2 regions of the Mycetohabitans rhizoxinica HKI 454 genome follow, and region 2 is predicted to be linked to the other one. Evidence: riboswitches for the same ligand, from Rfam matches in the RefSeq annotation. Region 2 holds a riboswitch; the other holds the start of a gene.

Region 1 (7,269 bases), on a different replicon from region 2:
GCGCTACGGCATCCCCGACTTCAAACTGGAGAAGTGGCAGATCGATCGCCGCATGCGCCAGATGGAGGCCGAAGGCGTGTCGTTTCGTACCGGCGTGTTCATCGGCAAGGAGCCCTTGCCGCCGTCGATCAACCATGCGGCGAAGGAAACTCTGTCGCCAAACGAATTGCGCGAACAGTTCGACGCAATTGTGATGGCGGGCGGTGCCGAAACGCCGCGTGACTTGCCGGTGCCGGGCCGCGAGTTGGCCGGCATCCATTTCGCGATGGAGTTCCTGCCGCAGCAGAACCGAGTCAACGCCGGCGACAAGCTCGCCGATCAGTTGCTCGCCAAAGGCAAGCACGTGGTCGTGATTGGCGGCGGAGACACGGGGTCGGACTGCGTCGGCACGTCGAACCGGCACGGCGCGAAGCGCGTCACGCAGTTCGAATTGCTGGCGCAGCCGCCGTACGAGGAGAACAAGCCTCTCGTGTGGCCATACTGGCCGATCAAGCTGCGCACGTCGTCATCGCACGAGGAAGGTTGCGAGCGCGATTGGTCGGTCGCGACCAAGCGTTTCGAGGGCAGCAACGGCAAGGTCGACAAGCTAATCGCTGCGCGCGTCGAGTGGAAGGACGGCAAGATGCAGGAAGTGCCCGGCTCCGAGTTCGAAATGAAAGCGGACCTGGTGCTGCTTGCGATGGGCTTCACGCAGCCGGCGGCAGCGATGCTCGATGCGTTCGCCGTTGACAAGGACCAGCGCGGCAACGTGCGGGCCGGCACCGACGGCGAGCGCGCGTATCACACGTCGGTCGACAAGGTGTTTGCTGCCGGCGACGTACGCCGGGGGCAGTCGCTGGTGGTCTGGGCCATACGCGAAGGCCGCCAATGCGCGCGCGCGGTGGATGCGTTCCTGATGGGGGACTCAGCGCTGCCGCGCTGAATTGAAGTTGTGCGCGGGCCGGCGCCGGTCCAGCCGGGCTGCGCGACGATGAGCCCACGAGCCGCAACGTTTGAGCCGCAACGTTTTATATGCGTCGCGGTTTTTTCGTCATCGGCTACCGTGTGCAGTAGGACGGCTTTGCCGTAAGGAATCGTCGATGGATGTCAGACTGCAGCGTTGCTTTGTCGCACTGATTCCCGATTCCGGCGCCCTCGATGCAATCGACGCGTGGCGCGCTCCATGGCGCGCCGGCCATATCGCAGGCGTCAGATGGATACCGCGCGAGCAGGTTCACCTGACCATACGATTCATTGGCGCGCTGACGCCGGATGGGGAAGCGTGCCTGATCAACGAATGGCCGACGCTGACGCCGGTGCCGGACGTGCTGCCCACCTCGCATGCCGCGATGCTGCCTAGCGCTAAGCGGGCGCGCGTGTATGCGCTTGAACTGATCAGCGCGCCGGCGTTCCTCGCGTGGGTGGCTCGCGTCGATGTGCTGATGGAGCGGGCCGGTGTGCCCGCCGCTGCGCGGCCGTTGCGGCCGCATCTGACCCTCGCTAGGCTGCGCGGCGATCCGCCTGCGTCGACGCGCGATTTCGAGAGGGTGCATCCCGTGCCGCCGTTGATTACCTTTGATACGCTGGTGTTGGTCAGCAGTACGCTGACGCCGGCCGGGCCACGCTACGCGAGGCTCGCAGCGGTACCGGCCGGGCGTAGCCTGCCGTGACTGCACTATGCGCGCGCGAGGCACAGCCGTCATCACGCTGCCGCACGTGAGTCATCGCGCACCACTTCGATCGTCTCATCGTGCATCGCTTGTACCGACTCCCGGTGCGCAACACTGACGATTGCCGCGTGGGCTAGACGTTGCGTCAGCACGTGGTACAGCGCCGCCTCAGTATCGAGGTCGAGCGCGCTGGTCGCCTCGTCAAGGAACAGGAAATCGGGCTTTTGCAACAGCACGCGGGCGATTGCCAGGCGTTGCTGTTCGCCGGGCGACAGCACGCGCTCCCAATGGTCGCTCACGTTGAGCTGATCGACTCGTTCGCCCAGCCGGCAGGCGCGCAGCACGTCGGCACAGTCCGCGTCGGTGAACGCGTCGGCCGTTGCCGGATAGCACAGCGCGCCCTTGAGCGTGCCGATCGGCACGTAGCTTTTCTGCGGCACGAACATCACGCGTGCGTTGACGGGCATCTCGATGGTGCCGCTGCCAAATGGCCACAGGCCGGCCAGCGAACGCAGCAGTGTGCTCTTGCCGGAGCCCGACGCGCCTCGTACGAGCACCCGCGAGCCGGGCGCGATTACAAACGAGCCAATCGTCGACAGCGGCGTGCCATCCGGGCGCAACAGCCGCAGCGCCTGCACGCGCAGTACCGTCGTATCGGCCATTCTCATATGAATGCCGCCGTGCTCGGTGGCCCGCGACGTCGACTCGAGCAACTGCGGCTGCGCCATGATGCGCTGGAATTCCTTGAGCCGGTTAATCACGGCGCGCCATGCGGCCAGTGTCGAATAGCTGCTGATGAACCATGAGAACGCGTTGCTGACGGTGCCGAACGCGCCAATTGTCTGCTGATAACCGCCGTAGCTGACCGCCTTCTCGAAGTATTTCGGCGCGGCGGCGATGAACGGGAACACGATGGCCAGTTGCGAATAGCTGACCACGACAATGTTCAGACGCCGCGTATAGCGCATGATCATCCGCCAATTGTCGCGAATGTGCCCGAAGACGCCTTGCAGCGCTTTCTCCTCGGTGCGCTCGCCTTCGTACAGGGCAATCTGGTCCGCATTCTCGCGCAACCGGATCAACGAGAAACGAAAGTCCGCTTCGACCCGTTGTTGTTGGTAGTTGATCGACACGAGCGGATGGTTGACGCGATGCGTGATGTACGAGCCGATTACCGCGTAGAGCAGGGCGGTCCACACCATGTAGCCAGGTATTGTCACATCGGTGCCGAACACGGTGAAGCTGAGTGGGCCGGCCAACTGCCACAGGACATGGCTGAACCACAGCAATGTGACGGACGTGGATAGGAAATCCAGCGAGAGCGCCAGCGTCGTGCTCGCCAGTTCCTGTAGGTCCACTGAAACCCGCTGGTCCGGGTTATCGGCAAGCTTGTCGCGCTCGATTCGATAGTACGCGCGGCCCGACAGCCACGCGTGCATGTACTGCGTGGTGAGCCACTGGCGCCAGCGGAATTCGAGCATCTGCCGGAAGTATGTGCGGTACGAGCCGAGCAAGATCATCGCCATCGCGATCGCGGTAAATTGCAGCAGCGAGTGCTTGAACACCGGATAGTTGTACTGCTGGATCGAGTCGAAGAACACGCGCTGCCATGTGTTGAACCACGCGTTGACCGCCACCATGGTCATGTTAATCGCGACCACGAGCGCGAGCAGTCCCCAGGCGATCCACTTTTCGTCCGACACCCAATACGGCTTGATCAGGCTCCACGTGGTAATACGTTCGTTGTTGCCCGATGCGGGTTGACTCATAGGGTTCCTCAACTGTAGGGTTCCTCAAATCGGTCCATTCACCGGCGCGCCGGTGCGTTGCACTGTCGCGAACGACGCGAACGACGCGAACGACGCGAACGACGCGAACGACGCGAACGACGCGAACGACGCGAACGACGCGAACGACGCGAACGACGCGAACGACGCGAACGACGCGAACGACGCGAACGACGCGAACGACGCGACGGTGACTGACTCGTGCCAGTGCGGATTGTTCCGACTACCGCTTAATTCCGGCTTAAGGCATGCGGTGGCGCGCGCTCCGGCAGCGGCGATTGCGCGACATTGTGCCAAAGCAACGAATTGCGGCTGGCGGCGGTTTTGTGATTTAATGGGCTTAGACGAAACAGGGGTGCTTTGCACGTTGATGTGCGTTTGCAAGTCGATGCGCGGCGAGTCGCGCAGTGCCAGGCTGAGAGAGTCCCTTTGCACCCGATCCGGGTAATACCGGCGCGGGAAGTTTTCGATTCTGTCCTGCCGTGAGGGAACGGACGTGCCTGCCGGCGCGCCACTGTGGTCAGGTTCCCGCACGTGAATCTCGCCGGTTTCGTCCTTGTACCCCGATTCCCGTACATAGGATTCGATTGCCGTGCCCCAATCCGACCCCTCTTTAGAAACCGCGTGCCACGCCGCGCCGATGCCCGATGTCGCCGTCTTGGGCGGCGGCTTGTCCGGTCGTCTCATTGCGTGGCGGCTCGCGCGCGCGGGCCATCGCGTCGCGCTGTATGAGCAAGGCGAGTCGAGCGGACGCAGTGCGGCAGCGTGGGTCGCCGCAGCCATGCTCGCGCCGCTGGCCGAAGCTGCTAATGCCGAGCCGTTGCTGGTGGAGCTGGGCGCCGCGTCGCTCAAGCGCTGGGCCGAATGGCTGCCGCAGCTGCCACAACCGGTGTTCTTCCAGCGCAACGGCACGCTGATTGTCTGGCATGCGGCCGATCGCGCCGAATGGCCATTGTTTGAGCAGCGCGTGCGTGTGAACGCGCCCGTGACGATGCTGCACGATGGCATCGTCGCACTGCACGGCGCTCAGGTCACGCAAGCCGAGCCGGCGCTTGGTATGCGCTTTCACGATGCGCGCCTGCTGCCCGGCGAGGGGCAACTGGATAATCGGCAGTTGCTGGCGGCGCTGGGGGCCGCGCTCGACGAGTTGCATGTGGACACGCACTGGCATACCTGCGTGCGCGAGGATGCCCTGCCTGCTGCCGGTCTGGTGATCGATTGCCGTGGACTGGGCGCGAAGCAGGCATGGCCCGGTCTGCGCGGGCTGCGGGGCGAAGTCGCGCGGGTCCATGCGCCGGGCATTGGTCTGAGCCGGCCGGTGCGTCTGCTGCATCCGCGCTATCCGTTGTATATCGCGCCCAAGCAGGACGATCACTATGTGATCGGGGCCACCGAGATCGAAGGCGAGGACATGTCGCCGGTGAGCGTGCGCTCGGCGCTCGAGTTGTTGTCGGCGGCCTATTCGCTACATCCCGCCTTCGGCGAGGGCCGGATCCTCGAGCTGAACGCGCATTGCCGGCCCACACTGCCGGACCATCGCCCCGCGCTGTCGTGGGATGGCGCGTCGGTGCTGCGCGTCAATGGCCTGTACCGTCACGGCTATATGATTGCGCCTGAGGTGGCGCACGAAGCTGTGGCGCTCGCGCACGCGTTGCTCGAGGCGCAGGTGCGCGATCCGGACGGCTTCGACGCGTGGCGTGCCGCCTCGCGCTGGCCGATGCTTTACCGTGCGGCTGCGCTGCAGCCGTGCTCGACTGACTGACGCATGAACCATGGATATCCAAATCAACAACCAGCCTTTCTCGTTGCCCGATGATGCGTGCCTTGCTGACGCGCTGGCCTCGTATGGTGCAGTGCCGCCGTACGCGGTCGCAATCAACGGCGAATTCGTGCCGCGCACACAGCATCCTGCGCGCGCGCTCACGCAAGGTGACCGGATCGACGTCGTAAAGCCTGTGGCAGGCGGATGACGCATCGGCGGCATGCCACGCGAGCCGACAATCTGGCCCATGGGTCACTGAAACTGACGGAGACAATGATGCATTCCCATTCCACCGCCGATGCGCTGATTCTGTACGGACAACCCTTTACAAGCCGGCTGTTGCTCGGCACTTCGCGCTATCCGTCGCTGCATGCGCTCGAAGCCTCGCTCGTGGCCGCGCAGCCCGCAATGGTCACCGTCGCGCTGCGGCGCCAATTGGCCGCGCAGGGCGACGCCGACGTTGGGTTTTTTGACGCGCTGAAGTGTCGGGGTGCTGCGCTGTTGCCCAACACCGCTGGCTGCCATGCCGTGAAGGAGGCGGTGACGACCGCGCAGATGGCCCGCGAAGTGTTTGAAACTGACTGGATCAAGCTTGAGCTGATTGGAGACGACTACACGTTGCAGCCGGATCCGGTCGGTTTGATCGAGGCGGCCGACATCCTTGTGCGGGACGGCTTTAAGGTGCTGCCGTATTGCACGGAAGACCTCGTTGTCGCGCGGCGACTGCTCGACGTCGGCTGCGAGGCGTTGATGCCGTGGGGCGCTCCGATTGGCACCGGCAAGGGGGTGGTGAACCCGTATGGACTCAAGCTGCTGCGCGAGCGCCTGACGGACGTGCCGCTGATCGTCGACGCAGGGCTGGGTGTGCCGTCGCACGCGTGCCAGGTGATGGAGTGGGGGTTTGACGCCGTGCTGCTCAACACGGCGGTGTCGCAGGCGGCGCGGCCCGAGGCGATGGCGCGGGCATTCGCGAGTGCGGTCGAGGCGGGTCGCGAAGCGTACTTGGCTGGGCCGATGCCGGAGCGCGACAGCGCGCATGCGAGTACGCCGGTGGTCGGCATGCCATTCTGGCACCAGGACGACTATCGCGCGCCGGAGGGCGCCGCTGTCCCGCCCTCGAATGAGCGGGCATGAGCGGCGCCTTCCTGCGGGAGCGCGAGGTTTTTTATCCGCCTGCGGATGAACTGCTGGAGGCGGCCGAGCGGATCCGCGCACGGTTGGGTGATTGGCCGCGTGCCAGCCAGCCGGTGCGGATCTGTCTCGCGCCGCCGCCGCAGCCGGGGCCCGGTGACGTGATCGTAGTGACCGATGTGCAGCCGCATGCGGCCGATACCGCGCGCTGGGTGGCTGCCGGCGCCACGGTGCTGGACGCGTCGGCGCGTGCCATGCGGTTGCATCAGGGTGATGCGGTCCGCACGTTGGAGGCCGCGCCGTGCGACGATTGGATCGCGGCATTCGCCGCGTTCCTCGATTGTGGCTGCGCGCCGCACGATGCGTTGTGCCTTGCCCTGGCGTGGCGGCAGGGCGACGAGTATGCGCAGGATCCATGGCCGTGTGATGTGTCGCGCTTTCCGCGCGTGCTGGGGTTGCCTGATGCGCCGGTGCAGCCGTTCGCCGCGTGCCCGGCAGCGCTCGGTCTGTATCCGGTGGTGCCGACGGCCGACTGGATCGAGCGGCTGCTAGCGCTCGGCGTGCGTACTGTGCAACTGCGCCGCAAGGTTGACGGGGCGGGCGATGCGGCGGATCCGCGCGCGTTAGCCGTGCTGCGGGCCGACGTGCGCCGCGCCGTTGCGGCGGGGCGCCGCTATGACGACGCACGCGTATTCATCAACGACCACTGGCAACTGGCGCTGGACGAAGGCGCCTATGGCGTGCACCTGGGCCAGGAGGATTTGTCGCGCGCGGACATCGGTGCGCTGGCACACGCGGGGCTGCGGCTGGGTCTGTCCTCGCACGGATACTACGAGATCTTGGTGGCGCTGCACTTCAAGCCGAGCTATATCGCGCTGGGTGCGGTGTTTCCGACCACCACCAAGGCAATGCCCAGCGTGCCGCAAGGGCTTGCGCGACT
Region 2 (7,269 bases):
AGGAACACCGCGCCGATCGAGACGCGTAGTGCCATCAGTGGTGTGACGCCGAATTCGGCCACCCCGATCCGAATGAACAGAAAAGAGGCGCCCCACAGCGCGGCAAGCACAAGGAGATAAAGAAGGTTGCGGGCTGTCATAGGCAGAATTAACAAGAAGGCCTATCACTCTAAGCCCTGGCGGCCGCGCTGGGAATAGCGCTCCAATCGTTACGGCGGCAAATCGTTATGGCGGCACTTTGCTTATGGCTGAGTGGTTTAGCTTGGGGCGAGGCAATGGATCTGCGCAGCCCATAGCGTGGAGAAGAGCGCGGCTAGCCCGCGCGGTCATGGTGCGATCGAATGCTCGGTCCACGGGGCCGCAATGAGCAGAGCAAGCCATCCGATGGTGGGCGTGCAGCAGATAGCAAGGGGTGCTGCGCACCCCGGCGCGACGTCGGGTAGGCACGCCGCCTCGTAAGCGTGACGGGCGTGACGGAGTCCGCGTGCGTCCGGATGAGCGACCAAGGGACAGCCGGCGGCGCGTTGGTAGAAGTGCCGCCGGCTGGGCCGTTCTGCCGAGGCTCACGCGAGCCGTGGCCCTGTCGCGCGACGAAGCGTTACTTGCCGACCTGATTGCCGATGATGCCGCCGACAGCTGCGCCGCCCAGCGTCGACAGCGCGTTGCCGCCGACTGCCGCGCCAGCGACGCCGCCCACGCCCGCGCCGATCGCAGTGTTGCGCTGGCGCGTGGTCATCCCGTCGCACGCCGCCAGGCTCGTCAGCAGCGCGGCGCTGAGCGCCGCAGCGCCGATACGCTTGACCGAATTCATGATCGTGACTCCTCGTTGTGTTGATTGCCGACCTAATTCGATAGTACGCGATCAATACGTTTTAAGACGTTGCGGCTTTGTAGGCGATTCGTCGCTTTTGTAAGCAGATGTTACTTTACTGCTTTTGGTAGATCTCGGCGCCCGACTGCTTGAACTCGATCGCCTTGACTTCCATGCCCTTGCGCAGCGCCTCCACTTCGCCGACACCTTGCTTCTCGGCAAACTCACGCACGTCCTGCGTGATCTTCATCGAACAGAAATGCGGGCCGCACATCGAGCAGAAGTGGGCAACCTTTGCGGAATCCTTCGGTAGTGTCTCGTCGTGAAATTCGCGCGCCTTGTCCGGGTCGAGTCCGAGGTTGAACTGATCCTCCCAACGGAACTCGAAGCGGGCCTTCGACAACGCGTTGTCACGTATCTGCGCGCCGGGATGCCCCTTCGCAAGGTCGGCGGCGTGCGCGGCAAGCTTGTACGTGATGATGCCTTCTTTGACGTCGTCTTTGTTCGGCAACCCCAAGTGCTCCTTTGGCGTCACGTAGCACAGCATCGCGGTACCAAACCAGCCGATCATCGCCGCGCCGATGCCCGAGGTAATATGGTCGTATCCCGGTGCGATGTCGGTAGTCAGCGGCCCGAGCGTATAGAACGGCGCCTCGTTGCACCACTCCAGCTGCAAGTCCATGTTTTCCTTGATCAACTGCATCGGCACGTGTCCCGGACCTTCAATCATTGTCTGCACATCGTGCTTCCATGCAATCTGCGTCAACTCGCCCAGCGTCTTGAGTTCGGCGAGCTGCGCCTCGTCGTTTGCATCGTAGATCGAGCCTGGCCGTAACCCGTCGCCCAGCGAGAAGCTCACGTCGTACGCCTTCATGATCTCGCAGATGTCTTCGAAATGCTCGTACAGGAAGCTTTCTCGGTGATGGGCAAGACACCACTTGGCCATGATCGAGCCGCCGCGCGAGACAATCCCCGTCATGCGGCTCGCAGTCATCGGTACATAGCGCAGCAGCACGCCGGCATGAATCGTGAAGTAATCAACGCCTTGTTCAGCCTGCTCGATCAGCGTGTCGCGGAAGATTTCCCAGGTCAGTTCCTCCGCCTTGCCGTGAACTTTCTCCAGCGCCTGGTAGATCGGCACGGTACCAATCGGCACCGGGCTGTTGCGGATGATCCACTCGCGCGTCTCGTGGATGTTCTTGCCGGTGGACAAGTCCATCACGGTATCGCCGCCCCAGCGGATCGCCCACGTCATCTTGTCGACTTCCTCGCCGATCGATGACGTGACAGCGGAGTTGCCGATGTTTGCATTGACCTTCACCAGGAAGTTGCGGCCGATGATCATCGGCTCGGATTCGGGATGATTGATGTTGGCCGGAATGATCGCGCGACCGCGTGCGACTTCGTCGCGCACGAATTCGGGGGTGATTTCGCGAGCCTGGGTGCCACTGAATGCCGCCGCGCCGAATGCGTTGCCACGGTGCTGCCGACCGATCAGCTCGGCCAGCTTGGCGCCTTGTGGTCCGCTAGCGCGCAGACTTTCCAAATACTCGTGGCGACGCTGGTTTTCGCGGATCGCAATGAACTCCATTTCCGGCGTGATGATGCCGCGGCGCGCGTAGTGCATCTGGGTCACGTTGGCGCCCGCCTTGGCTCGCCGCGGCGCGCGATGCAGGCCTGGGAAGCGGAGGTGCGCGGTGTCCGCGTCGGCCGCGCGGGCCTGGCCGTACTGGCTCGAGAGCCCTTCCAGCCGCTCGGTGTCGCCGCGTTCCTCGATCCAGGCCTCGCGTAGCGCGGGCAGGCCGGCGCGAATATCGATCCTGACGTCGGGGTCGGTATATGGGCCGGATGTGTCATAGACCGTGATGGGCGGGTTTTTCTCACCACCGAAGCCGGTCGGCGTGTCGGCCTGGCTGATTTCGCGCATCGGAACCCGTAGGTCAGACCGGGAGCCGGTCACATAGATCTTGCGGGAATTCGGCAGCGGCGCGATCGCGGCATCGTCCACGCGCGCGGACTCGGACAGAAACTTTGGATTGGCAACCATTGAATGTCTCCTGTGGGCAAGGGCAACGGAACACGGGAGACCGGAGAAGCGGCGGAGCGGGGCGGATGCGGCGACATCATTGATCGACCCCGGACGCTTCCCTGCGCTGGCATTACCCAGATCAGGTTCAAAGGGTGTTTCTCACCCGCTTGACGACGGTGCGCAAGCAGGACCCCCGCGTAGCAGGGTCAAGATACACCGGTTCAGGGGCGTTGGCAACCGCCGTCCGTGACGTTGACACCGCTGTCTGAAACGTGTGTCAAGCGTCTCGCGCATCCGGCGCACGACTTCGACAGCCAGGCGAATGCGATTCTTGATGGATCCACCCCAGCGATCGGTGCGGCGGTTAGTGCGTGGACACAGAAATGAATTGAGCAGGTAACTCACCCAACTCCAGCGGTTTTAGTAAATTGGGGTAAGGCTTACTCATTGTATGAAAGAAAGTGGCGGCCTCGCTTGTCTGCGCACCCTATACCGGTACGTCGTGCCCCCTTTCGGTAAACGGCGCTAAACCCTTGGTTTTAGGGGGCGACGTGTTGTCGGACGGAGCGTTGCCGGGGCAGCGGGCGCCAATTCTGGCATGCCTATTGCTATAATTGCACTCGTTGCCGAATTTTGGCACTTGCTATGGAGGTCGCAATCATGTTGAGGTGGGCGTTATTCTTTGCGATTGTCGCCATTATCGCGGGATTGCTTGGATTCAGCGGCATTGCCACGGGCGCGGCAGCGATTGCGAAGTTCCTGTTCTTCGTCTTCCTCGTGCTGTGCGTGGTGTTCCTGCTGTTCGGCATTTTTGTCGCAAAGAAGGTTACCTAGCCGTCCCACGCAAATGCCGGGCGTGTCGTGCGCGTGGATAAAGAGGCCGCGTTGCTGCACGATGCAGGGTGTTCTTTCTTCTTGTCGCGACCGTGATGGTCCGTGCATCGAAATTAACTGGCTTGGCCACGCGCGGCGCGCAAACTGCGCGAAATTTTATTTTACGTTTTCGCTGTCATGTTTGTCGTCAGTTGGCTGATCGACGTGACGAGGACATGACGGTCACTCATGGAGGTTGCAATGACAGACACCTTTAGACTCGACTTAGAAACAATCCGCGAGCGCGCTCGCCAGCATATGGACGAGGGCCCCGTGACGTCGACCTACAGCGCGGATCGCGACACGATTCTAAAGCTGCTCAATGACGCGCTGGCCACGGAGTTAGTCTGCACGCTGCGCTACAAGCGGCACTATTTCATGGCAAAGGGGATCAACTCGGAAGCGGTGGCCGACGAGTTCGCGCAGCATGCGGCCGAGGAGCAGCAGCATGCGGATCAGCTGGCGCAGCGCATCGTGCAGTTGGGCGGGGCGCCCGATTTTGCGCCGGCCGGGCTGGCCAGCCGCTCGCACTCCGAGTATGTGGAAGGCGAGACGCTGACCGAGATGATTCGAGAGAACCTGGTTGCGGAGCGCATCGCGATCGATACCTACCGAGAGATCGTCAAGTACATTGGCGACAAGGACCCGACCACGCGCCGCATCTTCGAGGAAATCCTGGCGGTCGAAGAAGAGCACGCTGACGATATGGCCGATTTGCTCGCGGAGCGCGCCTAACGCGCCGGCCGCTTCACGCGGCCTGCGCACGTCGCTGGCCGCCGCGCCAATGGACCACGCCAACCAGCGCGGCGGCTAGCGCAGCATCGCGGCATCGAACACGGCCCGTGAACTTTGCATAGTGGACGGTGCTATCCGCGACCCGCGCGGGCTGGCAGGATGCCGAGAAGCAGGCACTCAATGAGTAGGATGTCGAAAAGCAGGCCGTTCAAATAGCAGCGTGCTCATGATGGCGTCGAGCGCATGGCTGCGTTCAGCGAGCGCCGCGATCTGCGCTGCGAGCGGCGCGGCTGCTGGCCAATTCAGGCGGACAACCCGGCTGCGTGCATCGCGAGGCGCAACACACCAGCGACAACGGCCAGCGCGGCGACGCTAGCCGTCCACAGCGCGATCAGCCAAGCTAGTCGCGTGGCCCAGGTCGGCACGCGGTTTCGAGGGGGTTTTTGCATTAATGGTAGTGCTCGCCAGGGCGTACCTTGCCCCGGAACACATAGTATGACCACATTGTGTAGCCGAGGATGAACGGGATGATGAACAGCGTGCCGAGCAGGGTAAAGCCCTGACTCTGCAACGGGCCGGCTGCGTCCCAGATCGACAGCGATGGTGGCACGATATTCGGCCAGATGCTGATTGCCAGCCCGGTGTAGCCCAGGAACATCAGCGCCAGCGCGCACAGGAACGGACCGGCGTGCGGCGCGTGGCTCAGCGAGCGTTGGAGAGCATAAACGCAAAGCAGCACCAGCAACGGGACAGGGCAGAACCAAAGCAGGTTGGGCAGCGTAAACCAGCGCTGTGCGATGTGCGGATGGGCAATCGGCGTCCAGATGCTGACGATCGCGATCGCGGCGAGCACGAGCCATGTGAGCCGCCGCGCCACGCCGATCATCGTGTGTTGCAACGTATGTTCGGTTTTCATAATCAGCCATGTCGCGCCCAGCAACGCATAGATCACGACCACGCCGAGCCCGCAAAAGAGCGCAAATGGCTTAACCCAATCGAGGGCGCCGCCAGCGAATGCATCGCCATTGACCTTCACGCCGTCGATATACGCGCCCAGCGCTACGCCCTGGAAGAACGACGCGAGCAACGAGCCGGCCATGAATGCGATGTCCCAGATGGGGCGCTCGCGATCGTTGGCCTTGAAACGGAATTCGAACGCCACGCCGCGAAAGATCAGGCCGAGCAGCATGAAGATCAGCGGCAGATACAATGCGCTCAGCAAAATCGCATAGGCTCGTGGAAACGCGGCCAGCAGCCCGGCGCCGCCGAGTACTAACCAGGTTTCATTGCCATCCCAGACTGGCGCGACGCTGTTCATCATCAAGTCACGCTCCGTACGGTTCGAGACGAAGGGAAAGAGCAGGCCGATACCTAGGTCGAAGCCGTCAGTCACGACATACATCATCACGCCGGCAAAGATGATCACGGCCCAGACCAGTGAAATGTCAAAACCCATCGTCGTTATCTCCCGGCGTCGTCCGTCTTGGCCGTTCGATGCTCATCCTCATGCGCGGCGGACAGTGGTCGCGCCGGGGTGTGCGGTTGTCCTGGGCCACCCATGGGCGGCGTGGCATCGGGTTGCGGCCGGGGCCCCTGACGGATCAGCCGCAGGATATAGGCCAACCCTGCCCCGAAGACGAAAAAATATGACACAACGAACAGCACCACAGACAGCAGTATTTCCGGCGCCGAATGCGGCGTCACCGCGTCGGTGGTTCGTAGTAGGCCATACACGACCCAAGGCTGCCGGCCGATTTCCGTGGTCAGCCAGCCTGCGAGTACGGCGGCCAGTCCGGCCGGCCCCATCACCAACGTGCAGTGCAGGAATGCCCGGCAGTGGTATAGGCGTGCGCGGCGGCGCAAGAACAGGCTCCATGCGCCCAGCGCAATCATCAATAGTCCGAGACCGACCATTGCGCGAAAGGTCCAGAACACCACGGTCGAATTCGGCCGCTCGTCTGGGGGGAACGCCTTCAAGCCCTGGAATTGCTTGTTCCAGCTATGCGTCAGGATCAGGCTGCCCAAGTACGGAATCTCGAGCGCATAACGGGTTTGCTCGCGTTGCATGTCGGGCCAGCCAAAGACGATTAGCGGCACGGCTTCGTTTTCACGGTTCTCCCAGTGGCCCTCGATGGCAGCCAGCTTGGCTGGCTGATGTTCCAGCGTGTTGAGCCCGTGTGCGTCGCCCACCACAGCCTGGATTGGCGCGACGACAAGTATCATGCCCATTGCCATCGATAGCATCTTGCGGATCGCCGCATTGTCGTGCCCGCGCAGCAAGTGCCAGGCGGCCGATGCGGCCACGAACAACGCGGTGGCCAAAAATGCGGCCAGACTCATGTGCACGAGGCGGTACGGGAACGACGGATTGAAGATGACCTGCAACCAATGGACTGGCACGACGCGCCCATCGATGATCTGATAGCCTTGCGGAGTATGCATCCAGCTGTTCGAGGCCAAAATCCATGTCGTTGAAATCAGCGTCCCGACGGCGACCATGATGGTTGACAGGAAATGCAGTCCCGGTCCAACCTTGTTCCATCCGAACAGCATGACACCAAGGAATCCCGCCTCGAGGAAGAACGCAGTCAGTACCTCGTAGGCAAGCAGCGGGCCGGTCACGCCGCCGGCAAAGCGCGAAAACCCCGCCCAGTTGGTGCCGAACTGATAGGCCATGACGATGCCCGATACCACACCCATGCCGAAGTTGACGGCAAAAATCTTGATCCAAAATTGATACAGGTCGCGGTAGACGACGTTGCGTGTGCGTAGCCAGCATCCCTCGAGCACGGCCAGATAGCTCGCCAAGCCAATCGTGATA

The links. A riboswitch is a leader RNA that binds a small molecule or an ion and turns the genes downstream of it on or off. The one in region 2 is predicted to bind thiamine pyrophosphate.
Region 1: it holds a riboswitch for thiamine pyrophosphate, as region 2 does, so the genes downstream of both, RBRH_RS04680 (FAD-dependent oxidoreductase) here and thiC (phosphomethylpyrimidine synthase ThiC) in region 2, are expected to answer to the same signal.

What each region holds. Positions count from the first base shown of each region.
Region 1 covers NC_014722.1:1,005,212-1,012,480, forward strand. The annotation lists gene RBRH_RS04660 (glutamate synthase subunit beta) at 1-922, shown strand, start outside; gene thpR (RNA 2',3'-cyclic phosphodiesterase) at 1,080-1,649, shown strand; gene RBRH_RS04670 (ABC transporter ATP-binding protein/permease) at 1,682-3,418, opposite strand; gene RBRH_RS19725 (hypothetical protein) at 3,443-3,733, opposite strand; TPP riboswitch at 3,778-3,915, shown strand; gene RBRH_RS04680 (FAD-dependent oxidoreductase) at 4,077-5,198, shown strand; gene thiS (sulfur carrier protein ThiS) at 5,209-5,406, shown strand; gene RBRH_RS04690 (thiazole synthase) at 5,475-6,332, shown strand; gene thiE (thiamine phosphate synthase) at 6,329-7,269, shown strand, end outside.
Region 2 covers NC_014718.1:365,365-372,633, reverse strand. The annotation lists gene RBRH_RS13585 (DMT family transporter) at 1-140, opposite strand, end outside; gene RBRH_RS13580 (glycine zipper 2TM domain-containing protein) at 599-811, opposite strand; gene thiC (phosphomethylpyrimidine synthase ThiC) at 927-2,858, opposite strand; TPP riboswitch at 2,939-3,045, opposite strand; partial or broken gene RBRH_RS21455 (hypothetical protein) at 3,180-3,245, opposite strand; gene RBRH_RS13570 (DUF1328 domain-containing protein) at 3,501-3,674, shown strand; gene RBRH_RS13565 (ferritin-like domain-containing protein) at 3,915-4,448, shown strand; gene RBRH_RS17890 (DUF2474 family protein) at 4,751-4,897, opposite strand; gene cydB (cytochrome d ubiquinol oxidase subunit II) at 4,897-5,904, opposite strand; gene RBRH_RS13555 (cytochrome ubiquinol oxidase subunit I) at 5,910-7,269, opposite strand, start outside.